One region of the Streptomyces sp. NPDC097619 genome, then DNA from elsewhere that is predicted to be linked to it. Evidence: riboswitches for the same ligand, from Rfam matches in the RefSeq annotation. Region 1 holds a riboswitch; each other region holds the start of a gene.
The links. A riboswitch is a leader RNA that binds a small molecule or an ion and turns the genes downstream of it on or off. The one in region 1 is predicted to bind cobalamin.

Region 1 (5,426 bases):
AAGGTGGCGGAGGCGCGTACGGCGGCCTGTTCGGGTGCCGGCCCGTCCTGACCCGCCCGCGGGGCGGACTCCGCCGGCTCGGGCTCGGGCTCGGGCGCGGCCGGGTCCTGCGCGGCGGGGTCGTCGGCCGGGTCCGGGGCTTCGGGGGCGTCCGGGGCGCCGCCCTGCGGGGGGATCCCGCCGGGTCCGCCGTCGGGTCCACCGTCGGGTCCGCCCTCGGGCCCGTCGTCCCCGGGACCCTCCGGCTCCGGCTCCGGTTCGGGGTCCTCGTCGGGGAAGCCGTCCAGGATCCGGTCGAGCAGTTCCTCGTCCAGGCCGGGGGCGTCGAAGGGGTTGCGGCGGCGGCGGTGCGGCAGGGCCAGCAGGGCGGCCTGCCGGACGTCCTCCTTGCGGACCTCGGTCCGGCCCGCCCAGGCGGCCAGCGCCGTCGCGGTCCGCGCCATCACGATGTCCGCGCGCATGCCGTCCACCTCGAAGCCGGCGCAGCAGGCGGCGATCCGCAGCAGCGCCGTGTCCCCGAGGACCACCCGGGGGAGCAGGGCGCGGGCCGCGGTCACGCGCTCGCGCACGGCGGCCTCGTCCCCGGCCCAACGCTCCGCGAAGGAGACGGGGTCGGCGTCGTACGCCAGGCGGCGCCGGACCACCTCGACCCGCTGCTCCGGCACCCGGGAGGCCGCGACCTCGACGGTCAGGCCGAACCGGTCGAGGAGCTGCGGGCGCAGCTCGCCCTCCTCCGGGTTCATGGTGCCGACGAGCAGGAAGCGGGCCGCGTGCCGGACGGAGACGCCCTCCCGCTCCACGTAGGAGGAGCCCATCGCGGCGGCGTCGAGGAGGACGTCCACGAGGTGGTCGTGGAGGAGGTTGACCTCGTCCACGTAGAGGATGCCGCGGTGGGCGTCGGCGAGCAGTCCGGGCTCGAAGGACTTCACGCCGTCGGCGAGGGCCCGTTCGATGTCGAGGGCACCGACCAGGCGGTCCTCGGAGGCCCCGACGGGGAGTTCGACCATCCGCGCGGGCCGGTCCTCGCCGCGGTCGGCCCCGTGGGGGCCGTCCGGGCAGCCCGGGTCGGGGGCGCCGGGGGCGCAGGAGAACCGGCAGCCGGGCACCACGTCCACGGCCGGCAGCAGCGAGGTCAGGGCGCGCACGGCCGTGGACTTGGCCGTTCCCTTCTCCCCGCGGACCAGCACCCCGCCGACGGCCGGGCTCACGGCGTTGAGCAGCAGGGCCAGTCGCAGATCGTCCTGGCCGACCACCGCGGTGAACGGAAAGGGCGTACTCAAGACTTCCTCACTCCTTCGAGCGGAACGGCGGTACGGGACCGGCCGGCGGGGACCGCGGCGGCCGGGCGGTGCGGGACGGAGGGCCCGGTCACGGCGCCCCCGGCGGTACGAACGGCAGCCCCGCCGGGGCGCCGTCCTCGATCAGCCGCAGCAGGGCGGCGGTGTCGGCGTGTTCCTCGATCAGGTCGCCGAGGGCGTCGAGCTGTTCCTCGCGCAGGGTGCCGAAGGAGGTGTCGGGGGCGGGCACGAAGCGGCGGCCGGCGGCCCGGGCCACCTCGGTGAGGAAGGCGCGGCGGAAGCCGTCCGACTCCAGCGAGCCGTGCCAGTGGGTGCCCCACACCTCGCCGACCCGGCAGCCGTCGAGGAAGGGGTCGCCGCCGAGGACGTCGGCGACCCCGTGGTGGATCTCGTACCCCTCGACGGTCTCGCCGAGGGCCGAACCGACGGGCCGGGCCAGGGTCTTCTCGGGGTGGAACCGGACCCGCACCGGAAGGAGCCCCAGGCCCGCCACGGTGCCCGCCCGGGATTCCACCTCGTCCTCGATGCGTTCGCCGAGGAGCTGGAAGCCGCCGCAGATCCCGAGGACGGGGCGGCCCTCGGCGGCCCGCCGCGCCAGGGCCGCCGCGAGGCCGCGCTCGCGCAGCCACTCCAGGGCCTTCACGGTGCCCCGGGTGCCGGGGACCACCGCCAGGTCGGCGTCGGCCAGCTCCTCGGGCCGGTCCACGAACCGCACGATCACGCCGGGTTCGGCGGCCAGCGCGTCCACGTCGGTGAAGTTGGACATCAGGGGGACCGCGCACACCGCGACCCGCAGCACGTCCTCGCCGACGGGCGGGGCGACGACGGACTCGCGGACCGTGCCGCGCATCGAGACGCGCAGTCCGTCCTCCTCGTCGATGCCGAGCCCGTGCCGGTACGGCAGCACCCCGAAGGTGGCCCGGCCGGTCAGCGAGCGCAGCATCTCCAGGCCGGGCTCCAGCAGGGACACGTCCCCGCGGAACTTGTTCACCAGGTAGCCCGCGACGAGGGCCTGGTCCCGCTCGGAGAGGAGGGCGGTGGTGCCGAAGAAGGAGGCGAAGACGCCGCCCCGGTCGATGTCGCCGACCACGACCACGGGGAAGTCCGCGGCCCGCGCGATGCCCATGTTCACGATGTCGGTGCGGCGCAGGTTGATCTCGGCGGGGCTGCCCGCGCCCTCGCAGATCACTGCGTCGTACTCGCCCCGCAGCCGCTCCAGGCAGTCCGTCACCACGCCGAGCAGCTGTTCCTGGCGGCCGCCGTGGTAGCCGCGGGCGCTCATCTCGCCGACGGGCTTCCCCAGCAGCACCACCTGGCTGCTGCGGTCGCTGCCGGGCTTGAGCAGGACCGGGTTCATCAGCGCGGTGGGCTCCACCCGGGCGGCCTGCGCCTGCATGGCCTGGGCCCGGCCGATCTCGGCGCCCTCGCGGGTCACGAAGGAGTTCAGGGACATGTTCTGCGCCTTGAACGGCGCGACCTTCACACCCCGGCGGACCAGCCAGCGGCAGATCCCGGCCGTGACCACGCTCTTGCCCGCGTCGGAGGTCGTCCCGGCGACCAGCAGGCCGCCGCCCCGTCGGGTGCCGCTCATCGGAGTCCCTTCCCTGCCCGGGCGGCGAGCGCCCCGGAGACGAGGGTCCGGCCCGCCGCGCAGGCGCCCAGCGCGAGCCAGGTCACCTGTCGGGAGAGCCGTACCGCCCGTGCGATGTCGGCGGTGCCGGCCGGGCGGCCCGCACCGTTGAGCACCGGCCGGTGTTCGGTCCGGCCGGCGTAGGAGAGCGTGCCGCCCATCCGGACGCCCAGGGCGCCCGCGAAGGCGGCTTCCACGGGTCCGGCGTTGGGGCTGGGGTGCGCGCCGGCGTCGGCCTTCCAGGCCCGGGCCGCCCCCCGGCGGTCCGGGCCGGCGAGCACGGCGGCGGCGGCCGTCAGCCGGGCCCCCGGCCAGCCGGCCACGTCGTCGAGGCGGGCGGAGGCCCAGCCGTAGCGCAGGTGGCGGGGGGAACGGTGGCCGACCATGGCGTCGAGGGTGTTCACGGCGCGGAAGGCGAGCAGGCCGGGCACTCCGCCGACGGCCCCCCACACCAGGGCGCCGACGACGGCGTCGGAGGTGTTCTCGGCCACGGACTCCACCACCGCGCGGGCGATCTGCCGCGCGTCCAGGGAGTGCGGGTCGCGGCCGCACAGGTGGGGCAGCCGGGCCCGGGCGGCGGCGATGTCCCCGGAGTCCAGGGCGGCGCCGATGGCGCGGGCCTCGCGGCCCAGGGAGGTGCCGCCCACGACGGCCCAGGTGGCGGCGGCGGTCAGGGCGATCCGCAGCGGGGCGGGGCCCCGGCGGACGGCCGCGGCGGCCAGTGCCCCCACGGCGGCGGCGCCGCCCACGCAGACCGCGGTGTGCAGGACCCCGCGGGCGCGTTGGGTATCGGGGCGGGCGGTCCACAGGGAGCGCTCGACGGCGGCGGCGGCCCGTCCGAAGGCGGCGACGGGGTGTCCGCGGCGCGGATCCCCGAGGATCCGGTCGGCGACCAGCCCGGCCGCCGCGCCGTACGCGAACACGCGGTCGGCACGCATGGCAGGTATGTCCTCACTCAGGGTCCGCGCCCTGGTTCGACGTGACCGGCGGTGAGAGTCTCCTGGCTCCCGGATCGGCGCTTCCCCCGGCCTTCCCGCCCCGGAGGGCCGTGACGCACGGTGGGGGAGAGCTCCCCGGTGACAGTGGCGGGACCGCGCCGGATTCGCACCGGACTTCCTCTCCTGCCGCCGCTATGGCCCGGGCAGTCCACCACGCACCGAGACGGCCCGTCAACTCGCCGTTGACCTGCGACGGGACAGTGTGCGCAGCCCCACACCGGGACGCGGGCCCCGGCTCGCCGGGCCGCCGTCCCGGGGCCCGGGTACGCGAAAGCTCCCCCGGGCGGTCGGCCCGGGGGAGCTTTCGGGGTCGTCAGGCGACGATCAGGTAGATGCCGTACGACACGGCCGCCGCGCAGAGCGCGAAGGCTCCGTAGGCGGCGCCGCGGGCCAGGGTGGCGCTGCCGCCCTGCTCGGTCGCGGCCTCGTGCTTGGAGAGGCCGACGAGGCCGAGGACGAAGAGGGTGACCAGGACCACGGTGGCCGTGAGGCTGACTCCGAAGACGGAGCCGAGGGCTGCCCAATCGATCTTCATGCTGCTGATCCTCTGTTCTGGTGCGGCGGTCAGACCGTGGCGGCCGGGGCCGCCGGAGCCGCGGGGTCCTGGTGCGGGGCCGGGATGGTGGCCTTGAGCTCCTCGTCGGAGACCGCGGCGGTGGTGCCGGCCGGGGGCGGGGTGACCGCCGCGATGGCCGTGGTGACCACGCCGGGAGCCTCGTCCGTGTCGGTCGCGTTCACGTTGTTGTGGTCGACGACCTCACGGCGGGAGATCTTCCAGATGGCGAAGCAGGAGCCCACGAGGAAGACGGTCACGGCGGCGATGCCGATGTCACCGGTCCGCATGACCAGCTCGGCGAGGGCCGAGACCAGGGCGGCGGCGGGCAGGGTCAGACCCCACGCGGCGAACATCCGGGTGGCGGTGGACCAGCGGACCACACCGCCCTTGCGGCCGAGGCCGGCACCCATCACGGCGCCGGAGCAGGCGTGCGTGGTGGAGAGGGAGAAGCCCAGGTGGGAGGAGGCCAGGATGACGCTCGCGGCCGAGGTCTGGGCCGCGAAGCCCTGCTGCGGCTGGAGGTCCGTCAGGCCCTTGCCCATGGTGCGGATGATGCGCCAGCCACCGAGGTAGGTGCCCAGGGCGATGGCCACACCGGCCGAGACGATGACCCACACCGGCGGGTTGGCGTCCGGGTGCAGGGCGCCACCGGCGACCAGGGCCAGGGTGATGATGCCCATGGTCTTCTGCGCGTCGTTGGTGCCGTGCGCGAGGGAGACCAGACCGGCCGAGGCGATCTGACCGGCGCGGTAGCCCTTGGCGGAGGTCTTCTCGCCGACCTTCCCGCCGAGCTTGTACGTCATCTTCGCCGCCAGCATCGAGGCGATGCCCGCCACGAGCGGGGCCGCGATGGCCGGGATCAGGACCTTGGTGACCAGGGTGCCGCCGTTGACGGCGCCGAGACCGGCGGACGCGACGGCCGCACCGACCAGGCCGCCCATCAG
Region 2 (5,426 bases), on a different contig from region 1:
GAGGCGGGACTGCTCGGCACCGACGTGGGCCTGCCGATGCTGATGCTCTCCCGACACTCCCTGGACGCCGAGGGCGAACCCGTGGAGTGGGTGCGCTCGGTGTACCGGGGGGACCGGTACAAGTTCGTCGCCCGCCTCCAGCGGCCGGCGGTCTGACCCGGCGGATTCCCCCTCGGATTCCTTCCGAGCCCTCGGCACTCCCGGGCGCTCGGCGCCATTCCCCGGTGTTCCCGGTATCCCGTCCGCATTCCGTGCGACGGTCGCCGCATTCCGTGGAATACGCGCACGCGCGCACGGATGGAACCCGTCCGCGGTTCGAAAGAAGGCCCCGGTTACCCGAAGGTGACCAGTAATTGACCTTCTCGGACCGGAATCCGGACGAGGTCTTACCTCCGGTAGTGAAGTCCCCGTAGATTCCGTGCGCCCAAGCATGTGATCACGAGGGGACGAGGACCATGCCGGAACCAGGATCTAACGGGACAGAACGGGATGTGGCGGGTCCGGCCGATACGGCGGGCCCGCCCTCTCCTTCCGGAGCGCCTCCGGGCCGCATGACCCCCAAGGCGATCGCCGTCTGGGCGCTCGTGGCCCTCGTGGGCGCGGCGGGTTGGGCGGTGCTCGCGCTCTCCCGGGGCGAGGAGGTCTCCGCCGCCTGGCTGTTGGCCGCGGCCCTGGGCTCGTACGCCATCGGCTACCGCTTCTACGCGCGCTTCATCTCCCAGCGAGTGCTGCGCGTGGACAAGACGCGGGCCACCCCCGCCGAACGCCTGGACAACGGGGTGGACTTCCACCCGACCGACCGCCGGGTGCTCTTCGGCCACCACTTCGCCGCCGTCGCGGGCGCCGGGCCGCTGGTCGGACCGGTCCTGGCGGCGCAGATGGGCTATCTGCCGGGCACCATCTGGATCGTGGCGGGCGTGATCTTCGCGGGCGCCGTGCAGGACATGGTCACGCTGTTCTTCTCCACCCGCCGGGACGGGCGCTCCCTGGGGCAGATGGCCCGCGAGGAGATCGGGCCCTTCGGCGGCGCCGCGGCCCTGGTGGCCGTCTTCGCCATCATGATCATCCTGCTCGCGGTGCTGGCGCTGATCATCGTCAACGCCCTCGCCCACTCGCCCTGGGGCGTCTTCTCCATCGGCATGACCATCCCCATCGCGCTGTTCATGGGCGTGTACCTGAGGGTGTTGCGGCCGGGCCGGGTCACCGAGGTGTCCCTGATCGGCGTGGCCCTGCTGCTGCTCGCGATCATCGCGGGCGGCTGGGTCGCCGAGTCCTCCTGGGCGGACTTCTTCACCCTGGAGAAGGAGACCCTGGTCATCTGGATGGTCGTCTACGGCTTCCTGGCCTCCGTGCTGCCGGTGTGGCTGCTGCTGGCGCCCCGCGACTACCTCTCCACCTTCATGAAGGTGGGCACGATCGCACTGCTCGCGGTGGGCGTGGTCCTCGCCATGCCGGTCATGAAGATGCCCGCCGTCACCGATTTCGCGAGCCGCGGGGACGGGCCGGTGTTCGCCGGTTCGATGTTCCCGTTCGTGTTCATCACGATCGCGTGCGGCGCGCTCTCCGGCTTCCACTCCCTGGTCGCTTCGGGCACCACCCCGAAGATGATCCAGAAGGAGACCCAGGTCCGGATGATCGGCTACGGCGCCATGCTGACCGAGTCCTTCGTGGCCGTGATGGCGGTGATCTGCGCCTGCATCATCGAGCCCGGCCTCTTCTTCGCCGTGAACTCCCCGCCGGGCGTGGTCGGCACCACCGTGGAGTCCGCCTCCCAGGCGGTGGCGAATTTCGGCTTCAGCATCTCCCCCGACGCCCTGGCGCAGGCCGCCAAGGACGTGGAGGAGGCCAGCCTGCTCTCCCGTACCGGCGGCGCGCCCACCTTCGCGCTCGGCATGTCGGAGATCTTCTCCTCGGTGTTCGGCGGGGCCTCCATGAAGGCCTTCTGGTACCACTTCGCGATCATGTTCGAGGCGCTGTTCATCCTCACCACCCTCGACGCGGGCACCCGGGTCGGGCGGTTCATGCTCCAGGACACCCTGGGCAACGTCATCAAGCCCTTCAAGCAGATCAGCTGGAAGCCGGGCGTGTGGATCACCAGCGCCGTGGTCGTCGGCGCCTGGGGCTACTTCCTCTGGGTCGGCGTGAAGGACCCGCTGGGCGGCATCAACCAGCTCTTCCCGCTCTTCGGGATCGCGAACCAGCTGCTCGCCGCGGTGGCCCTGGCCGTCTGCACCACGCTGCTGGTGAAGTCGGGCCGGCTGAAGTGGGCCTGGGTGACGGGCGTGCCACTGGTCTGGGACGCCACCGTGACCCTGACGGCGAGCTGGCAGAAGGTGTTCTCCGAGGACCCGCGGGTGGGCTTCTTCGCCCAGCGGGACAAGTTCCAGCAGGGCATCGACTCCGGCGAGGTCCTGGCCCCCGCCAAGACCATGGACGAGATGCACACCGTGGTGACGAACGCCACCGTGGACGGCGTGCTCTCCGCCCTCTTCGCCGTGCTCATCGTCGTCGTCCTGGTGGACGCCGCCCGGGTGTGCGTGCGGGCGGTCCGCCGCCCGGCCACCGTCACCCTCCACGAGGTCCCGTACACCGAGTCGAAGCTCGTCGCCCCGGCCGGATTGTTCGCGACCGCGGAGGAGAAGGCCGAGCTGGCCGCCGCTGCCGCCCGGGACGGCTCCGGCGACGACGGCCGGGTCCGGGAGCCGGTCTCCTGATGGACGCGCGCCGGGCCCTCGGCCGCATCAGGTTCTACGTCCGCGAGTTCTCCGGGGAGGCGGCCTACGACCGCTACGTGGCCCACGCCCGCGGCCACGACCCGACGGCGGAGGTCATGACCCGGCGGGCCTTCGAGCGGGCCCGTACGGACTCCCGGGAAGCCGACCCGCGCGAGGGCTTCCGCTGCTGCTGAGGAGCCCCGCACGCAGGGCCCCGCCGGTCTCACAGCGGGGCCCTGCGGCCTGTCCGGAACCGGAAATCCCTGTGCGGAGAGACAGGAGTTGAAGACTCCGCGTATCGGGCGACACAACATCTAGGGGGTCCCTCACCAAGGGGCCCCCACATGTATGCTTTCCCTCGCTGTCGCCGCAGGGGAATCCGGTGAGAATCCGGAACTGTCCCGCAACGGTGTGAGATGTACCCATCCGTACATCGTGAGTCCGAGGACCTGCCGACAGCCTGCCCGGGTCGTCCGATCCGGGAGACGACACGTCCGGGCCTCGCGGTTGGGCCTGCGGACGCCGTGCGGAGACACGGGCCGGCCTGTCCCGGCCCCGCGTCGCCCTTCCCGCACGCGCGCTCGCAATCCCTCCGCCGCGGCCACCGGGCCGAGGCAGGGAGAGCCCCCACGTGACCATCGCGCCTTCCGCACCGCGCGCCGCGTCCGACCAGCCCGAGACCGCCGCCGAGGGACCCGGTGCCGCGCTGCTGCGCACGCTGACCGCCCTCACCGCGGACCTGCCCGACACCGACCCCGGACGGGTCGCCGCCGCCGCCCTGCGCGGCCGCAGCGCCGACGCGGACGAGGCCGAGCTGCGGGGCCTGGCCACCGAGGCCGCCGCGGGCCTGATCTCCGAGGACCCGGAGTACTCCCGGCTCGCCGCCCGGCTGCTCACGCTCGCCGTGGCCGAGGAGGCCGCCGGACAGGGCGCCGTCTCCTTCTCCGCCTCCGTCGAGACCGGCCACCGCGAGGGCCTGATCGCCGACCGCACCGTCGAGTTCGTCCGCACCCACGCCGTCCGCCTGGACGCCCTGGTGGACCTCGCCCTCGCGGACGGCGCGGACGACCGCTTCGGCTTCTTCGGCCTGCGCACCCTGCACAGCCGCTACCTGCTGCGCCACCCCATCACCCGGCAGGTCATCGAGACCCCGCAGCACTTCATGCTGCGCGTGGCCTGCGGCCTCGCCGAGGACGACAGCCTGCGCGCGGTGGAGGAAGTGGCCTCCCTGTACCGGCTGATGAGCCGCCTGGACTACCTGCCCTCCTCCCCCACCCTGTTCAACTCCGGCACCCGGCACCCGCAGATGTCCTCCTGCTACCTGCTGGACTCCCCGCTGGACGAGCTGGACTCCATCTACGGCCGCTACCACCAGGTGGCCCGCCTCTCCAAGCACGCCGGCGGCATCGGCCTGTCCTACTCCCGCGTCCGCGCCCGCGGTTCCCTGATCCGGGGCACCAACGGCCACTCCAACGGCATCGTGCCGTTCCTGAAGACCCTCGACGCCTCCGTGGCCGCCGTGAACCAGGGCGGCCGCCGCAAGGGCGCCGCCGCCGTCTACCTGGAGACCTGGCACGCCGACATCGAGGAGTTCCTGGAGCTCCGCGACAACACCGGCGAGGACGCCCGCCGCACCCACAACCTGAACCTGGCCCACTGGATCCCCGACGAGTTCATGCGCCGCGTGAACGCCGACGCCGAGTGGTCGCTGTTCTCCCCCTCGGACGTCCCCGAGCTGGTGGACCTGTACGGGGCCGAGTTCGACGCCGCCTACGTCAAGGCCGAGGCCGCGGGCCTGGCCCGCAAGACCATGCCCGCCCGGGACCTGTACGGCCGCATGATGCGCACCCTCGCGCAGACCGGCAACGGCTGGATGACCTTCAAGGACGCCTCCAACCGCACCGCCAACCAGACCGCGCTGCCCGGCCGCGTGGTGCACTCCTCGAACCTCTGCACCGAGATCATCGAGGTCACCGACGACGGCGAGACCGCGGTCTGCAACCTCGGCTCCGTCAACCTGGGCGCCTTCGTCTCCCCCGAGTTCCCCGACGGCATCGACTGGGAGCGCCTGGACGAGACCGTCCGCACCGCCGTGACCTTCCTCGACCGCGTGGTGGACATCAACTTCTACCCGACCGAGCAGGCCGGCCGCTCCAACGCCAAGTGGCGCCCGGTGGGCCTGGGCGCGATGGGCCTCCAGGACGTCTTCTTCAAGCTGCGGCTGCCCTTCGACTCGGAGGAGGCCCGCGCCCTCTCCACCCGGATCGCCGAGCGCATCATGCTCGCCGCCTACGAGGCCTCCGCCGACCTCGCCGAGCGCCACGGTCCCGTCCCCGCCTGGGAGGAGACCCGTACCGCCCAGGGCGTGCTGCACCCCGACCACTACGGCGTGGACCTGAACTGGCCGGAGCGCTGGGCCGCCCTGCGCACCCGGATCGCCGGCGGCGGCCTGCGCAACTCCCTGCTGCTGGCCATCGCCCCGACCGCCACCATCGCCTCCATCGCGGGCGTGTACGAGTGCATCGAGCCGCAGGTGTCCAACCTGTTCAAGCGCGAGACCCTCAGCGGCGAGTTCCTCCAGGTCAACGGCTACCTGGTCGAGGAGCTCAAGAAGCTCGGCGTGTGGGACGCGCAGACCCGCGAGGCCCTGCGCGAGTCCTCCGGCTCCGTCCAGGGCTTCGGCTGGATCCCCGAGGAGACCCGCACCCTGTA
Region 3 (5,426 bases), on a different contig from region 1:
AGCCGATGCCGGTCTCGGGCATGGCCACCCGGGACCGTTCGGTGACCACGCGGACGCTGCCGTGGGCGGACACGCCCACGCCGCCGCCCATGACGATGCCGTCCATCAGGGCGACGTACGGCTTGGGGTAGCGGGCGATGAGGGCGTTGAGCCGGTACTCGTCCCGCCAGAAGGCGGCCGAGGCGGTGCCGCCCGCACGGGCGTCGGCGTGGATGGCACGGATGTCGCCGCCCGCGCACAGCCCCCGTTCGCCCGCCCCGGACAGGACGACCACCTCGACGGCCGGATCCTCGGCCCAGGCCCGCAGGGCCCGTTCGAGGCGCAGCACCATGGGGTGGGTGAGGGCGTTGAGGGCCCGGGGGCGATCGAGGGTGAGGTACGCGGCGCGGCCCTCGGTGCGCAGGAGGACGTGCTCCTCGTCCCCGGCGGCCGGGGCGGTGGGGATGTCGTTGCTCATCGCAGGTTCTCCGTGAGCCCGCGCGCGACGATGACGCGCATGATCTCGTTGGTCCCTTCCAGGATCTGGTGGACCCTCAGGTCGCGGACGATCTTCTCGATGCCGTACTCGCTGAGGTAGCCGTAGCCGCCGTGGAGTTGGAGGGCCGCGTCGGCGACGGCGTACCCGGTGTCGGTGGCGAACCGCTTGGCCATGGCGCACAGGCGCGGGGCGATCGGGTCGCCGGCGTCCATGGCCTCGGCCGCCTGGCGTACGAGGGCGCGGGCCGCCGCGAGTTCGGTGGCCATGTCGGCCAGCCGGAACTGGAGGGCCTGCGCGTCCAGGAGCCGCCGGTCGAAGGCGCGCCGGGTGGCCAGGTAGGACAGGCTGCGGTCCAGGGCGCTCTGGGCTCCGCCGAGGGAGCAGGCGGCGATGCCGAGCCGTCCGCCGTTGAGGCCGTTCATGGCGATGCGGAAGCCGTCGCCCTCGGCGCCGAGCCGCCGGTCGGCGGGGACGCGCACGCCGTCGAGGACGACCTGGCGGGTGGGCTGCGCGTTCCAGCCCATCTTCTGCTCGTCGGGCCCGAAGGAGACCCCGGGGTCCTCGCGTTCGACCACGAAGGCGGAGATGCCGTCGGGACCGTCCTGGCCGGTGCGGGCCATCACCAGGTAGACGCCCGCCGCCCCGGCCCCCGAGATGAACTGCTTCACCCCGGTCAGGACGTAGTGGTCGCCCTCGCGGACGGCCCGGGTGCGCAGGGCCGCCGCGTCGGAGCCGGCCCCCGGTTCGGTCAGGCAGTAGCTGGCCAGCGTGGCGGCGGAGCAGAGGCCGGGCAGCCAGCGGGCGCGCTGGGACCGGTCTCCGTAGCGGTCGATCATCCAGCCGACCATGTTGTGGATGGAGAGGTAGGCCGCGATGGAGGGGCAGCCGGTGGCCAGGGTCTCGAAGACGAGCACGCCGTCGGTCCGGGACAGCCCGGAACCGCCGTGTTCCTCGCGGACGTACACGCCGCCGAGCCCGAGCGCGGCCGCCTCCCGGAGGGTGTCCACGGGGAAGTGCTTGGTGCGGTCCCAGGTGACGGCGTAGGGGGCCAACCGCTCCTGTGCGAAGTCGAGGGTGACCTCGGCGAGGGCGAGCTGGTCCTCGGTGAGGGTGCTGCTCACGGCGCTCATCCCATCGTGGGGATCGTGAAGGACGCGCCCTCCTTGACCCCGGAGGGCCAGCGCGTGGTGACGGTCTTGGTCCGGGTGTAGAAGCGCACCGAGTCCGGGCCGTGCTGGTTCAGGTCGCCGAAACCGGACCGCTTCCAGCCGCCGAAGGTGTGGTAGGCCACCGGCACCGGGATGGGCACGTTCACGCCGACCATGCCGGTGTTGACGCGCCGGGTGAACTCGCGGGCGGTGTCCCCGTCCCGGGTGAAGATCGCCACGCCGTTGCCGAAGGGGTGCTCGCTGGGCAGCCGCAGCGCCTCCTCGAAGTTCGCGGCCCGTACCACGCACAGCACGGGGCCGAAGATCTCCTCGCGGTAGACGCGCATGCGGGAGGAGACCCGGTCGAAGAGGGTGGCTCCGGTGAAGTACCCGTTCTCGTGTCCGGGCAGGGAGAAGTCCCGTCCGTCCACGACGAGTTCGGCACCCTCGCCGACGCCGATGTCCACGTAGCGGCGGACCCGGTCCAGGGCGTCCCGGCTCACCAGGGGGCCGAAGTCGGCCTCGGGGTCGTCGGAGCGGCCGATCCGCAGGCCGGCGATCCGTTCCTTGAGGGCGGCGACCAGCCGGTCGGCGGTCTCCTCCCCGACGGGCACGGCCACCGAGATGGCCATGCAGCGTTCCCCCGCAGAGCCGTATCCGGCGCCGAGGAGGGCGTCCACGGCCTGGTCGAGATCGGCGTCCGGCATCACGATCATGTGGTTCTTGGCGCCGCCGAAGCACTGGGCGCGCTTGCCGTGCGCGGCGGCGGTGGCGTAGATGTGCGCGGCGATCGGCGTGGAGCCGACGAATCCGAGGGCCTGGACCCGGGGGTCCTCCAGCAGGGTGTCCACGGCCTCCTTGCCGCCGTTGACCACGTTGAGCACGCCCGGCGGCAGCCCCGCTTCGAGGAAGAGCTCCGCGAGCCGCAGCGGCACCGACGGGTCCCGTTCGGAGGGCTTGAGGATGAAGGAGTTCCCGCAGGCCAGGGCGGGGGCCGCCTGCCAGAGCGGGATCATCGCGGGGAAGTTGAAGGGGGTGATGCCCGCGACCACCCCGAGGGGGCTGCGCAGGGAGTGCACGTCGATGCCGGTACCGGCGTTGTCGGTGAACTCCCCCTTCAGCAGGTGCGGGATCCCCGCCGCGAACTCCACCACCTCCAGGCCGCGTTGGAGATCGCCGTGGGCGTCGGCCACGGTCTTGCCGTGCTCGGCGGACAGCAGTCGGGCCAGCGCCTCGCGCTCGCCCTCGACGAGCTGGAGGAAGCGCAGCAGCACGCGGGCCCGCCGCTGCGGGTTCCAGCGCGCCCAGTCGACCTGCGCCGCCTCGGCGTCGGCGATGGCGGCCTCGGTGTCGGCGCGTCCGGCCAGCGGGACGCGGGCCTGGACGGCGCCGGTGTTGGGGTCGTGGACGTCGGCGAACAGCCCGGAGGTGCCGGTGGTGTGCTTTCCGCCGATGAAGTGGGTGAGTTCACGGACCATGGTTGCCTGCTCTCTCGTCAGGTCGGATCCGGGGATGGCACGGCACACCGGCGCCCGCACCGGGTGGGTGGGTGCGCGGGGGCGGGCCGTGGGACAGCGACGGCGGCGGCGGAGCGCCAGGCCGTCGCGGAGCTACGCGGACGCGCGGGGCGCCGTCGTTCGCTTCGCCGGATCACCAGGGTCGTGGGTACGGACCGGTGCCATGCGTGTCTGCTCCATCCTCGTGGACAACACGGAACGTTCCGCGGCCGGTATCCTGACTCCCGGATCCCCGCGTGCCGCCCGCCTTCCCGGCAGACTTCGCCAGTGGCGTGGGGACGGCGGCACACTCCCCGGTCACAGTGGCGGGACCGTGCCGGATTCACACCGGCTTCCCTGCACCGCGGACCTTGTGCCACGAACATATAGTTGGACGTCCTAGTAAGTCCAGGGCCGCCCGGCGTGAGCCGCGTCGCGCAGACCGTCCGATGACCGACCGGCCGCCCCGGTGCCCCGCCCGACCGCCCGACGGATGGACGGCGCCCCGCCCTCCGCGCGGGCGGAGGACGGGGCGCCGTACGGGCCGGGGTGCGGCCGCGTGGGGGAGCGGGCCCGGTCAGCGGGCGGTCCAGCCCCCGTCCACCGGTATCGAGGCTCCCGAGAGGAAGCCGGTGTCGGGGCCGCACAGCCACAGCGCGACGGCGGCCACCTCCTCCGGTTCGATCAGCCGCTTGATGGCCGTCCGGTCCAGCAGCACCTCGGCCGCGACCCGGTCGGGGGGAATGCCGTGCACGGCCGCCTGCGCGGCGATCTGACCCTCCACCAGGGGCGTGCGCACGTATCCGGGGCTGACGCAGTTGCTGGTCACCCCGTGCGCGGCGCCTTCGAGGGCCACCACCTTGCTGAGCCCCTCCAGCCCGTGCTTGGCCGCCACGTAGGCCGACTTGTAGGGGCTGGCCCGCAGCCCGTGCACACTGGAGATGTTCACCACCCGCCCCCAGCCCCGGGCGTACATGTGCGGCAGGCAGTGCCGCACCAGCAGGAACGGGGCCGTCACCATCACCCGCTGGATCAGCTCGAACCGCTCCGGTGGGAACTCCTCGACGGGGGCCACGTGTTGGAGCCCGGCACTGTTGACGAGGATGTCCACGGCGGCGGGCAGTCCGGCCACGGCCGTCGGATCGGCGAGGTCCACGACGTGGGCGTGACCCCCGGTCTCCGCGGCGGCCTCCTTCGCCGCGACGGCGTTGCGGTCGACGATGTGCACGGTGGCCCCGGCGGCGGCCAGGGCGCGGGCGCAGGCCAGCCCGATGCCGCTGCCCCCGCCGGTGACCAGGGCGGTGCGGCCGATCGGCTCCGGCCGGTTGTGGTTCGTCATGGCGGGAACGTTAGGCACGCCCCCGTGCCCTGCCCATGGCTCCGAGCACCACACCTGGTGCCCGGGGGGTGGCGGTGGCGCCCATGCCCGCACGGCACCCCGGCCCCGTGGCCTTCCGGTTCCCGGGCCGCCGGCGCCCTACATGCGGTGGACGCGCTCCCGGGGCAGCCCCAGGGGGTGCCGGCCGGCCGCGAGGACCCGGACGCCGGGCGCGGACCCCAGTAACAGGCCGAGCCAGTCCAGCCCTTCGGGAGTCAGTTCCTCGGTGCCGTCGAGGACGAGGAGCATGTCCCGCTCGGCGAGCCAGGAGAGCGGATCGGTGCAGCCGCAGGGCAGGAAGGGCATGCCCGGCAGCGCGCCGAGCGCACCGGTCAGCTCGGCCGGTCCGGAGGGCCGGTCCAGGGCCACCAGGGCCACGCCGTCGAAGAAGTTGGAGGACAGCCGGTCCGCGAGCGAGCGGACGAGCAGTCCGGCGGGCGCCCGGCGCCGCCCGGTGACCGTGACCACCCGGCCCCGGCGGACGGCGGTCATGAGCCGGGACAGTTCCTGTGCGCGGCCCGGTACGGTGCCCCGCCGGGCGGTCCCGGGGCACCCTCCGGGCACCCGGTCCCTCGGTTCGTCTTCCGGCACGCTGCCCCCCGTCGCATACGTGTCCCCCGACCCGGCCCCGAGTGTGTTTCAGGCCGCTGGTGCAGACGATTATGGGCCAGGGTCGCGGCGCCGCCAGAGGAATGGCCGACTCCAGCGAAATCGATACCGAAGGCGGTGCGGGGAGCCCGTCCGTCACTCCCCGGACGGGCTCGGAGCGCCGCTGTCGGAGGGGCCGGTCGGGGTTCCGCTCGGGCCGCCCGTGGCGGTTCCGGTCGGACGCGCGGTGCCGGAGGGTTCCGCCGAGGGGTCGGAGGACGCCTTGGTGAAGGTGCCCAGCCCCGTCTCGTCCAGGTACTCGATGCGGACCGTGCCGT

Region 2: it holds a riboswitch for cobalamin, as region 1 does, so the genes downstream of both, ABTZ17_RS06500 (ribonucleoside-diphosphate reductase subunit alpha) here and ABTZ17_RS10155 (cobalamin biosynthesis protein) in region 1, are expected to answer to the same signal.
Region 3: it holds a riboswitch for cobalamin, as region 1 does, so the genes downstream of both, ABTZ17_RS15320 (CoA-acylating methylmalonate-semialdehyde dehydrogenase) here and ABTZ17_RS10155 (cobalamin biosynthesis protein) in region 1, are expected to answer to the same signal.

The regions. Positions count from the first base shown of each region.
Region 1 is NZ_JBEOSD010000025.1:59,716-65,141, reverse strand. Features, by position in the region: gene ABTZ17_RS10165 (putative cobaltochelatase) at 1-1,280, opposite strand, end outside; gene ABTZ17_RS10160 (cobyric acid synthase) at 1,369-2,889, opposite strand; gene ABTZ17_RS10155 (cobalamin biosynthesis protein) at 2,886-3,866, opposite strand; cobalamin riboswitch at 3,923-4,046, opposite strand; gene ABTZ17_RS10150 (hypothetical protein) at 4,240-4,461, opposite strand; gene ABTZ17_RS10145 (inorganic phosphate transporter) at 4,491-5,426, opposite strand, start outside.
Region 2 is NZ_JBEOSD010000015.1:4,588-10,013, reverse strand. Features, by position in the region: gene ABTZ17_RS06515 (GntR family transcriptional regulator) at 1-156, shown strand, start outside; gene ABTZ17_RS06510 (carbon starvation CstA family protein) at 552-2,714, shown strand; gene ABTZ17_RS06505 (YbdD/YjiX family protein) at 2,714-2,908, shown strand; cobalamin riboswitch at 3,063-3,185, shown strand; gene ABTZ17_RS06500 (ribonucleoside-diphosphate reductase subunit alpha) at 3,346-5,426, shown strand, end outside.
Region 3 is NZ_JBEOSD010000045.1:44,357-49,782, reverse strand. Features, by position in the region: gene ABTZ17_RS15330 (enoyl-CoA hydratase/isomerase family protein) at 1-457, opposite strand, end outside; gene ABTZ17_RS15325 (acyl-CoA dehydrogenase family protein) at 454-1,608, opposite strand; gene ABTZ17_RS15320 (CoA-acylating methylmalonate-semialdehyde dehydrogenase) at 1,605-3,104, opposite strand; cobalamin riboswitch at 3,334-3,504, opposite strand; gene ABTZ17_RS15315 (3-hydroxybutyrate dehydrogenase) at 3,700-4,461, opposite strand; gene ABTZ17_RS15310 (hypothetical protein) at 4,600-4,992, opposite strand; gene ABTZ17_RS15305 (serine hydrolase) at 5,245-5,426, opposite strand, start outside.